Regions from separate parts of the Alkalibaculum bacchi genome, predicted to be linked through region 1. Evidence: riboswitches for the same ligand, from Rfam matches in the RefSeq annotation. Region 1 holds a riboswitch; the other holds the start of a gene.
What was found. Region 1 has a riboswitch for FMN ahead of ribD (bifunctional diaminohydroxyphosphoribosylaminopyrimidine deaminase/5-amino-6-(5-phosphoribosylamino)uracil reductase RibD). Riboswitches for the same ligand answer to the same signal wherever they lie in the genome.
Positions count from the first base shown of each region.

Region 1 (6,923 bases):
TAGCTCCTGAGAGCAATTTGCTTCCGATAAATTCATTAAATCGACCCACGATAATACCATACTTTTTTCCTTTTGAAATCAATTTTCCTTCATATACTTTCATTTTTCATTCCTCCTATTTTAATAATGGGTAATATGGCCCATTTTTTCTTGTTTTGTCATGAGATAAGCTTCGTTCTTGATATTTGCTTCTATTTGTATCGGCACTCTTTCTACGATGTCCATACCGTACAAAGAGAGGTCGTAAATCTTTTGTGGATTATTAGTCATAAGCTTTATTTTCTTAATGCCTAAGTCTTGTAGAATTTGAGCGCCAACCTGATAGTCTCTCAAATCTTCAGGAAATCCTAGTGCAAGATTTGCTTCAATGGTGTCCATACCTTGATCTTGCAGAGTATAAGCTTTAATTTTATTTACAAGTCCGATCCCTCTACCTTCTTGATTCAAATATAAGAGTACTCCACGACCTTCTTTTTCTATATTTTTAATAGCTTGCTCTAATTGCTGACCACAATCACATTTTAATGAATGAAAAACATCCCCTGTTAAGCATTGAGAATGAACTCGTACAAGTACAGGTTTGCTATTAGAAATATCTCCTTTGATTAAAGCTACATGTTCTAAATTTGAGTGTTTTTCTCTAAAAGCGACGATTTCAAATTCCCCGTATTTTGTAGGCATCTGAGCTCTAGCACAGTTTTCAACGATCTTTTCTTGTTTTTTTTTATACTCTATTAAGTCTGCAATCGTAATAATCTTTAAGTTGTGAATCTTTACGTACTCCATTAATTCAGGAACTCTTGCCATAGTTCCATCATCGTTCATGATTTCGCAGATTACACCAGCAGGATAAAGTCCAGCTAATTCAGCTAAATCTACAGCTGCCTCTGTATGACCATCTCTCTTTAGAACTCCTCCATCTACCGCTGCTAAAGGAAATACATGTCCTGGGCTAGTGAAGCTTTGATTGCTAGCATCTGATTGTGTTAGCTTTATAATGGTTTTCGATCTTTCATAAGCAGAAATTCCTGTAGCGACCTCTTTAGCGTCTACTGAAACAGTAAAGGCAGTACATTTTGGGTCTGTATTGATATGTGACATTTGAGGAATTTTCAATTCTTCTAATCTTTGTTTTTTCATAGGAGTGCAAATAAGGCCTCTGCCGTATTTTGCCATGAAGTTAATGCTTTCTGGAGTTGCTTTCTCAGCAGCGACATATAAATCCCCTTCATTTTCTCGACCTTCGTCGTCGACGATTACGATGACTTTACCCTCTTTGATATCTTCTAATGATTCTTCAATAGTGTTAAATTTGTACAATCTATACAACTCCTTTTTTCTTCTTTGTTTTTATTATCTAGTCTTTTCTTGCTTATTGAAGTACATGGCGGAAAGCTGAAAGCGGAAACTCGTCTCCGAGCCAGAGCAATGACCCAAACTCCTGCATTGTCATCCTGAGCGCCAGTGAAGGATTTTTGGACCCGCGAAGCTTAGCCCTAAAGTGCTGATAGCTGAATGCTGGTGGCTGGTCGCTAATTGCCGGCATCAAATAAATCCATTGCTTGCTAGGAAATCCATATTTATAGTGCTATCGTTGCTGTATCTTGTAAGCTTTTCCACGTATTTTCCTATTACATCACATTCAAGATTTACTTCATCACCTATTCTTTTCCTTAGAAGGATAGTCTTTTCTTTTGTATGGGGGATGATGGACACTTTAAATACTCTATCGTCTACATATGCAACGGTTAAACTTGTACCATCAATAGCGATAGACCCTCTTTCTACGATGTATTTAAGAATGCTTTGCTGCGTTGCAATGGTAATCCACGTAGCGTTTTCTTCTTCTTTAAAATGTTGAATAATGCCTACGCCATCAATATGACCAGAGACAATATGACCTCCAAGACGGTCGCTAGCCTTTAAAGCCCTTTCTAAATTTACGCTACTGCCAGAGCGTAGAGATTTCAGGCTGCTAGCGCGAACGGTTTCTGGCATTACATCTACGGAAAAACGATTGTTCTGAAGATTTGTTACGGTCAAGCACACTCCATTTGTACAAATGCTATCGCCTAGTTTTACGTCTTCTAAAACAATACTAGCCTCTATAGTAATCCTGGCTGATTGACTTGTTTTTTGTATGTTTTTAACGATGCCAATTTCTTCTACTAATCCTGTAAACATGTATATTACCTCCTAGGATATCCTTCTATCATAATGTCTTCGCTTACTATGGATACCTTTAAATCATCTAAAACATAAGCTTCAGATAAATGCTCTATCCCTAGGCCACCTACAGGTGTTTTTGAAAGTTTGCCGCCCACAATTTTAGGTGCTACAAAAGCAATTACCTTATCTACGATAGAGGACTCTATAGCGCTAAAATTCAATTCAGACCCACCTTCTAATAAGATGCTGTCCATACCCATTTCTCCTAGTTGCTTCATTAAATAAGGCAGATCCACTCTATCGTTCTTTAGGGGAGTAATGATAATTTTGGCGTTTTTCTCTTTTAATGCCTTTAGTTTTTTAGAATCTGCAAGCTCTGTAGTAACAATGATGGTCTTAGCATTAGACTTAAGATTAAGAACCTTTGCATTTAACGGTATGCGAGCCTTGCTGTCAACGATAACTCGTATAGGGTCCATTCCTTCTATTGCATCTAACCGAGTGGTCAGAGAGGGGTCGTCTTTTAAAATGGTTCCAATGCCCACCATAATACCAGATACCCGATGGCGAAGTTGATGAACGACGGTTCTAGAAGCTTCTCCTGTAATCCATTTTGATTGGCCACTTGCTGTGGCAATTTTTCCGTCTAAAGTCATTGCTGTCTTCATAATGCAAAAAGGCTTTTTTGTGCTTATATACTTAATAAATATTTCATTGATCTTCATGGCTTCATCTTTTAGTATATCTGTAATAACTTCTATGCCATGTTCTCTTAACACTTGAATTCCCCTTCCTGCTACTAAAGGATTGGGATCTGTTGTGGCCACGACTACTTTGGATATTTTGTTTTTTACAATGGTCTCAGCACAAGGGGGAGTGCGTCCATAATGAGAACAAGGTTCTAGAGTCACGTACATAGTAGAGCCTGATACATCCTCTATAGCATTTTGAAAAGCATCAATTTCAGCATGTGGTCCCCCAAGATACTTATGATAACCTTCTCCTATAATTCGCCCTTCTTTTACGATTACAGCACCAACTAGGGGGTTCGGGTTTGTATAGCCTATACCCTTCTTAGATAATTCAAGTGCTCGTTGCATATACACAGTATCTATTGAAATCACCTTCTTCAAAATAATTTAAAATATGTATAAAAATTACATTTGAGATAAAAAAGTAACACTGCTTTAGATAGCTTATACATTTTTGGGTTTTTCATGTAATTTTGAGATATCCTTATTGTTGCTTGTTAAGGACGTTTTCACTCATTCTGCATCTTGGCAGTCGCCTGGCTCACTGGTTCACGCAAAAAAGCTCTGGAATAAATATTCCAGAGCTTAAAATAGCTAGTAATCACAAATAAAAGACATCTATTGTGTACGCCGTGTTTACTACTTCTTCCATCCAGACTTTACTGTCGGTCTTGGAATCTCACCAAGTCAACCTAAATAGGTTCGCGGACTTTACCGCCGGTCGGGAATTGCACCCTGCCCTGAAGTATTTATTAAGTTGAGTACAATATAACATATGGATAAATTTATGTCAATAGGAATTATGCGCTTCGCGCTTATTATGGTTTGAGAATGATTTTATGATCAACAAGTGCCATTTCAGCAATTTGTGCTTTAATGGTCTTTCGTTCACCAAATATATTTTCAAGGTAGAGATTCTCTCCTTGAGGAATAATTCGATCAACAGATTCTAAAAGTAGAGTTTTTACACCATCGTCTTCTAATAAATACACATTTGCTTCACACATTTTTAGATCCTCCTAATATTTCTTTTATGATTTTTATAGCATCTTCAATATAATGTGGCAATGGCTCGTTTACTACGCCGGCTACATGGATATTATATTTATTTAACGGAATGAATACTTTAGCTGCTTTGCTTCGAGCGATGGCATTAGCCATTTTATCTGTTACTTCTCCCGTTAATCCGTCAGCTGCTAAAATAGCGATACTGCCAACCACTATATCAACTTCACAAACATTAACTACAATAGGATTTTCTCCAGTCGCTCCTTCGTTTGCCCCTGCTTTTAACATAGCAGCAGTAGCCAGAGAATTGGTTCCTAATGCGATGATATGAATGTCCCGGGGTAGGGTGTTGCGCATTTTGTCGATGATTACTCGTCCAATACCGCCACCTTGTCCGTCTATAACAGCAATTTTCATGCTAATTGTTCTCCCTTCCACAGTGGCAAAAGTTGCCATAAAATAAAAAAACTCATTTTTGGGCACAGCAACTAGCCAGTCCCTTCATGAGTCTGTTTCTTCTTTGTAATTTAGTAGAATCTTCATGATTCGCTACTTATAATATAGCACGTTAAGAGAATATCAGTCAATAGAAAAATTAAGGTGGTAAGGTGGTAAGGTGGTAAGGTGGTAAGCAAAAGCATAGCTCGCTGAAGGCGAGTATTGCCTTTCCTAACGAACAAACCAACTAACCATCTGGGTTTTCTAACATTCGAACTTATAGCTTTCCGCATTCAGCCTTGAGCTTTCAGCTTAGGCGTTTTCCCTCCCAACCGTCCAACGAACCAACCGACTAACCAAAAAAACAGGCGTAAGCCTGTTTTTTAGTAGTTGATTAATCTTCTTTCAAAATGTGCTCTTGCGTGATCACATACAGGGCAAATTTCTGGTGCTTCTTTTCCAATATGGATGTGTCCGCAATTTCTACACTTCCATACTGTATATTCTTCGTCGCCAATAAATACGGTTGCCGATTCTACTCTATCCAAGAGAGCTTTGTATCTTTCTTCATGTTCTTTTTCGATTTTTAAAACGCCTTCCATTTTATCAGCGATTTCATCAAAGCCTTCTTCTCTAGCTTCTTTTGCCATTCTTTCGTACATATCAGTCCACTCGTAGTGTTCACCTTCTGCTGCGCTAACTAAGTTTTCTGCAGTTGTACCAATACCTTTTAAATATTTAAACCATAATTTTGCGTGCTCTTTTTCATTTTTAGCGGTCTCTTCAAAAATGCCCATGATTTGTTCATAGCCTTCTTTTTTTGCAGCACTAGCAAAATAGCTGTATTTAGTATAGGCTTGCGCTTCACCAGAGAAGGCATCTCTTAAATTTTGTTCTGTTTTTGTTCCCTTTAAATTATACTCTTTCATTAAAAAACCTCCTGAATTGTTTTTTATAAGTAACTTGATAAAGTGATTCTATTCTTTTACTTTATCAAGTTCATTATTACAAGCTCCACAAATACCTTTAAAATAAATACTTCTTTCTTTGATTTGAAAACCATTTAACTCATCTCTAAGATCGTATTCTAAGTTTACAGGAAAATCATAAATCTTTCTACAATTTTCACATTTAAAATGACCATGATTGTTTGTATCTACATCATATCTCGTTTCATTATCTTCGATAGTGACTAATTTTACCAGGCCCTTTTCTATAAAAATCTTCAAAGTATTATAGATCGTAGTCTTTGATAGAGTAGGCATTTCCTGTAAAAGAGATAGGTAAATTTCATCTACAGTAGGATGAGTGTGATGTTTAGAAAGATACTCGTAGATTCTGATACGAGGATATGAAGGTTTTATATTTTTAGAACCTAAGTAATTTTTTAAGTCCATAGAATTGATACCTTTCACCCCCTACAAACATGTAATTAATTCATATTTGTAATGATTACAATTTATATGTTAATGTAATTATGGGGATTTGTCAAGCTATAATTTATTTAGTTTTTCTGATTTATTTAACTCTTCAAGATGTGAACAACCTCCAATAAAATTTTCATCAATAAAGATATAGGGGACAGTGTTCTGCCCAGTTTTTTGGTATAGTTCTCGTTTCTTTTGGCCATCGCCATCTATTATGGTTTCAGAATAAGGAATATTTTTATCATCTAATATCTCTTTTGCCCTTTTACAGTAAGGACAATAACTCCATGTATATAATTGTACTTTTGCCATGAGTGACCTCCAATTATTATTTTTGTACATATCTATATATTCTCATTTTTTCCTTTAATTAATCAATATATTAAAACTATTTAAAAATTCTATTTAAAATGCTATAATACAAACAATTATCTACAATCACCAAACATTTTACGAGAGGATGTGGACACAGTGCCTATTAAAATACCAGATGGTTTGCCAGCTGAGGGCATATTAGCTAAAGAGAGCATCTTTGTCATGCATGAGACGAGAGCCATATCTCAAGATATCCGACCTTTAAAAATTGTCATACTCAATTTAATGCCGACAAAAATTGTTACAGAGGCACAATTAATGAGGCTTTTAAGTAACACACCTATACAAGTGGAAGCTGTGCTCATACATCCCAAAAGCCATAAGGCGAAAAATACTCCAGAAGACCACTTGATTAACTTCTATCAGACCTTTGATGAAATTAGAAATCAAAAATTTGATGGACTAGTGATTACGGGAGCACCTGTTGAAACAATGAGCTTTGAAGAGGTCGATTATTGGGATGAACTGACGGAAATCATGGAGTGGAGTAAGACAAATGTTTATTCTACCATGCATATATGTTGGGGAGCTCAGGCAGGATTATACTATCATTATGGAATAAAAAAATACCCTGTAGAAGAGAAAGTATTTGGCGTGTATAAACACAGGGTCACTAAGAAAAACACCATGCTTCTTAGAGGTTTTGACGATGAGTTTTACGCTCCACATTCTAGATTTACTTATGTAAAGGAAGAAGAGGTAGAAGAAGTAGGGGATTTAGATATTGTGTCGATATCTGATCAAGCAGGGCTTT
Region 1 is NZ_QNRX01000006.1:7,339-14,261, reverse strand. It holds gene ribH (6,7-dimethyl-8-ribityllumazine synthase) at 1-103, opposite strand, end outside; gene DES36_RS05590 (bifunctional 3,4-dihydroxy-2-butanone-4-phosphate synthase/GTP cyclohydrolase II) at 121-1,320, opposite strand; gene DES36_RS05585 (riboflavin synthase) at 1,546-2,184, opposite strand; gene ribD (bifunctional diaminohydroxyphosphoribosylaminopyrimidine deaminase/5-amino-6-(5-phosphoribosylamino)uracil reductase RibD) at 2,190-3,284, opposite strand; FMN riboswitch at 3,558-3,673, opposite strand; gene DES36_RS05575 (CooT family nickel-binding protein) at 3,740-3,928, opposite strand; gene DES36_RS05570 (DUF3842 family protein) at 3,921-4,346, opposite strand; gene rbr (rubrerythrin) at 4,751-5,296, opposite strand; gene DES36_RS05560 (Fur family transcriptional regulator) at 5,345-5,764, opposite strand; gene grxC (glutaredoxin 3) at 5,861-6,106, opposite strand; gene metA (homoserine O-acetyltransferase MetA) at 6,266-6,923, shown strand, end outside.

Region 2 (6,923 bases), on a different contig from region 1:
CGCAGGAAGAGATCACAGAATTTGAGATGTACTACGATTTCTCTGAAAAAGTAAATAAAATTGCAAATCATCGAGTACTAGCAACGAATCGTGGAGAGAAAAAAGGCATACTGAATGTAAAGGTTCAGATGGATGAAGAAAGAATTTTGCAGTATTTAAACAGCAAACTCTTAAATGAACACACAAATCAATTTATGATAGATGCTATAAAAGACTCTTATAAGAGACTTATTTTTCCTTCAATAGAGCGAGAAATCCGTTCTACCCTTACTGAAGTAGCGGAAAAAGAAGCTATAAAGGTATTTGCCACTAATTTAAAGAACTATTTATTGCAGCCACCAGTAAAAGGTCGGGTGGTTTTAGGCTTTGATCCAGCCTTTCGTACAGGTTGCAAGCTAGCTGTAGTAGATGAATTTGGAGAACTTTTAGATACGGCTACGATCTATCCTACTGCTCCTGAGAATAAGATTGAAGAATCTGAAAAGACCCTTTTACGCCTTGTCAAAAACCACGCTATTACATTAATTGCTATAGGAAATGGAACGGCTTCTAGGGAATCAGAAATCATTGTGGCAGGTTTTATTAAGAAGAACAATTTAAAAGTAGAATACCTAGTAGTCAATGAAGCAGGGGCATCTGTATATTCTGCATCAAAATTAGCCAATGAAGAATTTCCAGATATCAATGTATCTTTAAGAGGAGCTATTTCTATTGCTAGAAGATTACAAGATCCCTTAGCTGAATTGGTAAAGATCGATCCAAAGCACATAGGAGTAGGACAATATCAACACGATGTAAATCAAAAAGAGCTTCAAAAATCATTAGATGGAGTCATTGAAGACGTGGTGAACAGCGTTGGAGTAGATATTAATACAGCGTCTGTGTCTCTCTTAAAAAATATTTCTGGTCTTAACAATACAACTGCTCAAAATATTATTGAATATAGAAGAGAAAATGGTCCTTTTACAAATAGAGCTACCATAAAAAAGGTAAAAAAAATTGGGGACAAGGCTTTTGAACAAGCGGCAGGCTTTTTAAGGATTTCAGAAGGCGAAAATCCCTTAGATAATACTGCCGTGCATCCAGAATCTTATGAAGATGCAATAAGGCTTTTAGATCATTTCAATTATAAAATTGAAGATATACGAACAAAATATTCTGAAATAGGTAAAGCCTTTAGTAAGGTAAATATAGAACAGTTCTCTAATGATTTGTCCATTGGAAAGCTAACCCTTGTGGATATCCTAAAAGAAATTCAAAAACCAGGAAGGGATCCTCGAGATGAATTCGATAGACCAATCTTTAAGACAGAAGTAATGGAAGTAAAAGACCTTAAAGAAGGTATGGTACTGACAGGAACTGTACGTAATGTAATTGACTTTGGCGCTTTTGTAGATATAGGAGTACATCAAGATGGATTAGTGCACATTTCACAATTAAGCGATAAATTTGTCAGAAACCCTATGGATGTAGTGGCAGTAGGCGATATTGTCAAAGTAAGAGTCATAGGAGTAGACGTAGAGAGAGGACGAATTTCACTTAGTATGAAAGAAGAGCAATAGTGGGACGATAGTTAAACTATGGTTAAGCCATTGTTTGACTACTGTCTAGCGACTGTTCAACAATGGTTTAACTACTGTTAAAAAACAACCGTTCGACTATAGTTAAAAAGGCATTGCACTCTTATGCCGAGTATGTTATAGTTATCTCATAAAAGAATAATTAAATTCTCAGGGCAGGGTGCAATTCCCGACCGGCGGTAAAGTCCGCGAGCCTTTTTAGGTTGACTTGGTGCAATTCCAAGACCGACAGTAAAGTCTGGATGAGAGAGGATTAATATTTGACTTACGTTAATATTAAGTTAGTATAAAACCAGCCCTTGAGTAATTGAGAGCTGGTTTTTTATTGAATACGAAAGTCCCACTTTTGACCTAGCTCTTTCCTAGTCATCCTGAGCGCAAGCGAAGGATTTTGACCCAAAAGGAATGCCCGAATGCTAAGGATTAAAGATGAACGACTAAAGTGCCGAAGGCGCTTTCTTATCCACATGAGAGTAATTATTCCAATTATAATTTAAGGAGGCTTTATTATGGCTAGCAACAAAACAAAATATTTGGTGAGAATAGCAGTTCTCAGTACAATTGCATTTATTTTAATGTATATTGATTTTCCTATTCCTATGTTATTTCCAGCGTTTTTAAAAATTGATGTCAGCGATATTCCCGCTATACTAGGTGCTTTTTCTATGGGTCCAGTAGCTGGTGTACTTATCGAGTTCATCAAAAATATTTTGCATCTTATTGTAAAAGGATCGGAAACAGGTGGGGTAGGACAATTGGCAAACTTCCTTATAGGTTGTGCTTGGGTCATTCCTATAGGAATGATTTATAAACGTGAGAAAACAAAGAAAAATGCAATTACTGGATTGACAGTAGGAGCCATAAGCATGATTATCATTGCAGGATTTGTAAACTATTATATTACTCTTCCATTTTACGAGACCATGATGCCAATGGAAGCAATTGTAGGAATGGGCTCTGTAGTGAATCCGGCTATAAAAGACTATTTAACATTAATATTATACGGAATTACACCATTTAATATATTAAAAACTTTAGGTATTTCTATTATCACTATGTTAATGTATAAAAAAGTATCTCCTATATTACATAAATAAATTTCGAAAATTAGAATGTTGAAAGCGTCCCATAGAGGGACGCTTTCATGTCTTTTATTGAAAATTTTACTTTAGGATTTAATGATTTATTAGACACTTAAGCGTAAATGAAGCATTTAGACCCTAAAGAAATACATTAGTGCTAGTGACTAGAAACTAATGACTAGCAACCAAGGCACATTTTTTATTATTGATTATTCATATTTTTTTCTTCGTAAGAACGAACCATTCTCTTAACCATTTCTCCACCAATGGAGCCAGCTTGCTTAGAAGTTAAATCTCCATTGTAGCCTTGTTTCAAATTAATGTTTAAATCATTAGCACATTCTTGTTTAAAATTTTCTAATCCTGCTTTTTGTTTTCTTCTACTCATTTTTGTTGCCTCCTTTATTTGTTGGTGTAGTTATAGTTTGTATCTATTTCAAAAAAATAATCTGGTAATATTTTGTAGTATTGAATCAAAGATATAAAGAGATTTTTGATTACAATTTTTGTAAATACTATTGAACAATAGTTGAAATAAGTTTTTTTTAAAGCACAATATTGTTATAATACATATATGATTTGTTGAAAGATGAAAAATATTTAATAAGTTAATAAGTTTATTAAATATTTTAAAAAAGAAGGGGCGGAGAATAGAAAAATGGATATAATAGACAAATTAGGACGGGAATTACTCATCTTTGATGGAGCTTTGGGAACGAGGATTCAAGCGGAGGCACCAGAAGCTAAGATTCCAGATGAACTTAATATAACGAAACCAGAACTCATTCAAAAAATTCACAAAGAATATGTACATGCTGGAGCAAATGTAATTACTACCAATACTTTTGGAGCCAATGACTTTAAGTTAAAGGGGAGCAATTATTCCCTTGAAGAGATTATTACTGCAGGGGTTCATAATGCTAGAGAAGTAGCAGAAGACGCTTATGTGGCATTAGATATAGGACCTTTAGGAAAAATGATGGAGCCTATTGGAGATTTGACCTTTGATGAAGCGTATGAACAATTTAAAAAACAAGTTCTAGCTGGAAAGAAAGCAGGTTGTGATCTCATTATAGTTGAGACTATGACGGATATTTCAGAAGCAAGAATTGCCGTTTTAGCAGCAAAAGAAAATTCCGATTTACCAATTGTATGCACGATGACTTTTAACAAAAACGGAAAAACCATGTTTGGTGTAGATCCAGTGACTATGGTAGCTGTATTGGAAGGTTTAAGAGTAGATGCTATAGGCATTAATTGTTCCTTTGGCCCAGAACAATTACTTCCTATAGTTGAAAAGATCGTGGCTTATTCTTCTACACCAATTATTGCGCAGCCTAATGCTGGGCTTCCAATAGTAGTAGACAATCAAACTCACTATGATATTGATGAAAAGGCATTTGCTGAAAATATGAAAAAGATGGTTCATATGGGAGTATCCATAGTTGGAGGGTGTTGCGGAACAACACCACTTCATATTGCAGAATGTAAAAAACTATTACAAAATGTGGAGTTAAATCTTCAAGAAAAGAAAAATTTTACCATTGCAGCATCACCAAAAAACCCCATCTTATTTGAAGGGATTACCATCATGGGTGAGGCCTTAGTTCCAACCGGAAGAAAAGAGTATACAGATGCTCTTTTAAATAAGAAGGATTCTTTTTTCTATTCCACTGCTAGAAAACAAAAAAAATGTGGCGCACAAATTATTAATTTAAATGTTAGCGTTCCTGGAGTTGACGAGATGGAGGCTATGCTTTGTGGAATAGAAGAAATCGCTTCAAGCGTAGACGCACCACTTCAAATTGACAGCATTCACGCTGAAATCATTGAAGCAGCTTTGCGAGTATATCCAGGAAAAGCAATCATTAATTCTGTCAATGGTACAGAGAAGAGTATGAAGAAGATCTTCCCAATTGCGCAAAAATACGGTTCTTTAGTTATTGCAATGACTTTTGATGAAAGGGGAATTTGCGAAAAGGCCTCAGAAAGGGTTGAGATTGCTAAAAAGATTATTCAAAGGGCTTCAGAATATGGCATTGATAAAAAGGATATCATCGTAGACTGTCTGTCTCTTCCTGCTAAAACACACGGAGAGAGTTTGATGGATACCCTACAAGTAGTAGAACAGATAAAGAAACTAGGAGTAAAGACTATGTTAGGTGTTGCTAATGTGTCCTTTAGTTTACCTAACCGAAGGGTGCTAGATCGAACGTATTTTGCAATGGCTTTAGCCAAAGGTCTTGATGCAGTCATGATGAACGTATATGATAAAGATATGCTTGAAACCATAGAAGCCTACAGAGTTTTTACAGGCACAGACCCTAATGGCAAAGAGTATACTAAGAAATATCGTATTAATACTACTGAAGTAGATGTAGCTCCCAATAGTAGATCATAAGATAAGCTTAGGAATTCATTTATTTCGAAATGTAACATCTCTTTAGCAGAAATTCCAAAGGAAAGATTATTTGACAGAAAGCAAATTGCTTTTTCGGCTTTTTGCTTTCTGCTTTCCGCTTATTGACGAAAGGAGAACAAATGAAAATAAATAGCAAGTCGTCAGAGGAAACTTATGAGTTTGGATTTGCTCTAGGCCAAAAACTCCCTCCTGGTTCTATTGTGTGTATCGAAGGTGAAATGGGAGCCGGCAAGACCGCATTATCCCAGGGAATCATTCGGGGCTTAGGCGTAGAAGACAAGTATATAACGAGCCCTACCTATACATTAGTCAACGAATACCATCTAGATGATTGTTTCGTTTATCACTTTGATATTTATAGAGTAAGTGATTACGATGAATTATCTGCAATGGGTTTTGAGGAGTACATCCGAGATGATAGTGTGATTATTATTGAGTGGGCAGATATTATTGCTCATGAGCTACCACAGAAAAAGATATGGATTACGTTAAATAAGGCAGAAGATTTTAATAAGAGAAGCCTTCTTCTTAAAGGCTTAGAGTATTATGACATTCATTTATGAAGTATAACGTAGAAAGTAGGAATATTATGAAAATATTGGCCTTAGATACTGCAACTGTAGTTGCAACTGCTGCAATAGCAGATGAAGAAAAACTATATAGTGAAACTACCATACATTCTAAGAAAAAAAATCATTCAGAAAGGCTTATGCTTTTAATCGAAGAGGTGCTAAAAAATTCAGGTTTAGAACTTAAAGATGTAGATTTATTTAGCTGTACAGTAGGACCTGGTTCTTTTACAGGGCTTAGAATCGCTATAGCTACGGTTAAGGGCTTAGCCCAAAGTTTAAATAAACCGGTCATCCCTTTATCCACATTAGAAGCTTTAGCATATAATCTGCCTTTTTGCAAGGAAATCATATGCCCTATTATTGACGCACAAAGGGATCAAGTATACACTTGTTTTTATGAATGGACAGAAGAAGGTTTACAAGCATTAACTCAAGAATCTGTGTATTCTATAGAGGAGCTTTTAAATATCATTACAGGTCAAGGAAAAGGAGTGGTTCTATTAGGAGATGGCGTAAAAAAAATCCCCTACGAAGCTCTAGAAAAATACAAAAATTTGCTAAAAGTAGCCCCAGTATCTAGTAGAATGCCAAAGGCTTCCTCTCTAGCCAGTTTGTCCTTAGATGTTGCTAAAAAAGGAGTAACCACCACCTATTCCAATCTAGAACCAAACTACATGCGAAAATCTCAAGCGGAAATACAGATGGAATTGAAAAAGAACAATAGTTGAACAATTGTGAAGTAGCTAGAAAGCAATCGTCTGCGAATCTCTATTGAGCCTCTAGCTACTACACGGTCATCCTGAGGAGCTTGCGACGAAGGATCTAGGAATTAAATTATCATAAGCATGGGTCCTTTTCTCGCCCAAAGGCGAGTTTTCCGCTTTCAGCATTCAGCTTTCTGCTTTTTCCCGTCCAACCGTCCAACCATCATCTCATTAGCGAATAATTTTTTCCTTTTTCACATACCAATAGAACGTATAACTAGAACGGAGGCAGACATGACCATTAAATTTATTCACACGGCAGACTTACATTTGGGTTCTACTTTTAATCATGCTAGTTTTCCAAGAGATATTGCAAAAAATCGACGGGAGGAAATGTGGGATACTTTCTTTGATATTATTCAATTAGCAAAGAAGGAAAGTACAAATTTCTTATTCATCAGTGGAGATTTGTTTGAAGATCATCTCATCACCATAGGTCAAGTAAAGAGAATAAATGAGGCTTTTAAGAGTATTCCTGAGACAAATGTGATTATTTCCCCTGG
Region 2 is NZ_QNRX01000001.1:96,884-103,806, reverse strand. It holds gene DES36_RS00480 (Tex family protein) at 1-1,562, shown strand, start outside; FMN riboswitch at 1,723-1,838, shown strand; gene DES36_RS00475 (ECF transporter S component) at 2,090-2,677, shown strand; gene DES36_RS00470 (alpha/beta-type small acid-soluble spore protein) at 2,865-3,050, opposite strand; gene DES36_RS00465 (homocysteine S-methyltransferase family protein) at 3,321-5,063, shown strand; gene tsaE (tRNA (adenosine(37)-N6)-threonylcarbamoyltransferase complex ATPase subunit type 1 TsaE) at 5,204-5,647, shown strand; gene tsaB (tRNA (adenosine(37)-N6)-threonylcarbamoyltransferase complex dimerization subunit type 1 TsaB) at 5,674-6,384, shown strand; gene DES36_RS00450 (metallophosphoesterase family protein) at 6,655-6,923, shown strand, end outside.
Region 2: linked by a shared signal. The riboswitch ahead of DES36_RS00475 (ECF transporter S component) and the one ahead of ribD (bifunctional diaminohydroxyphosphoribosylaminopyrimidine deaminase/5-amino-6-(5-phosphoribosylamino)uracil reductase RibD) in region 1 are both predicted to bind FMN.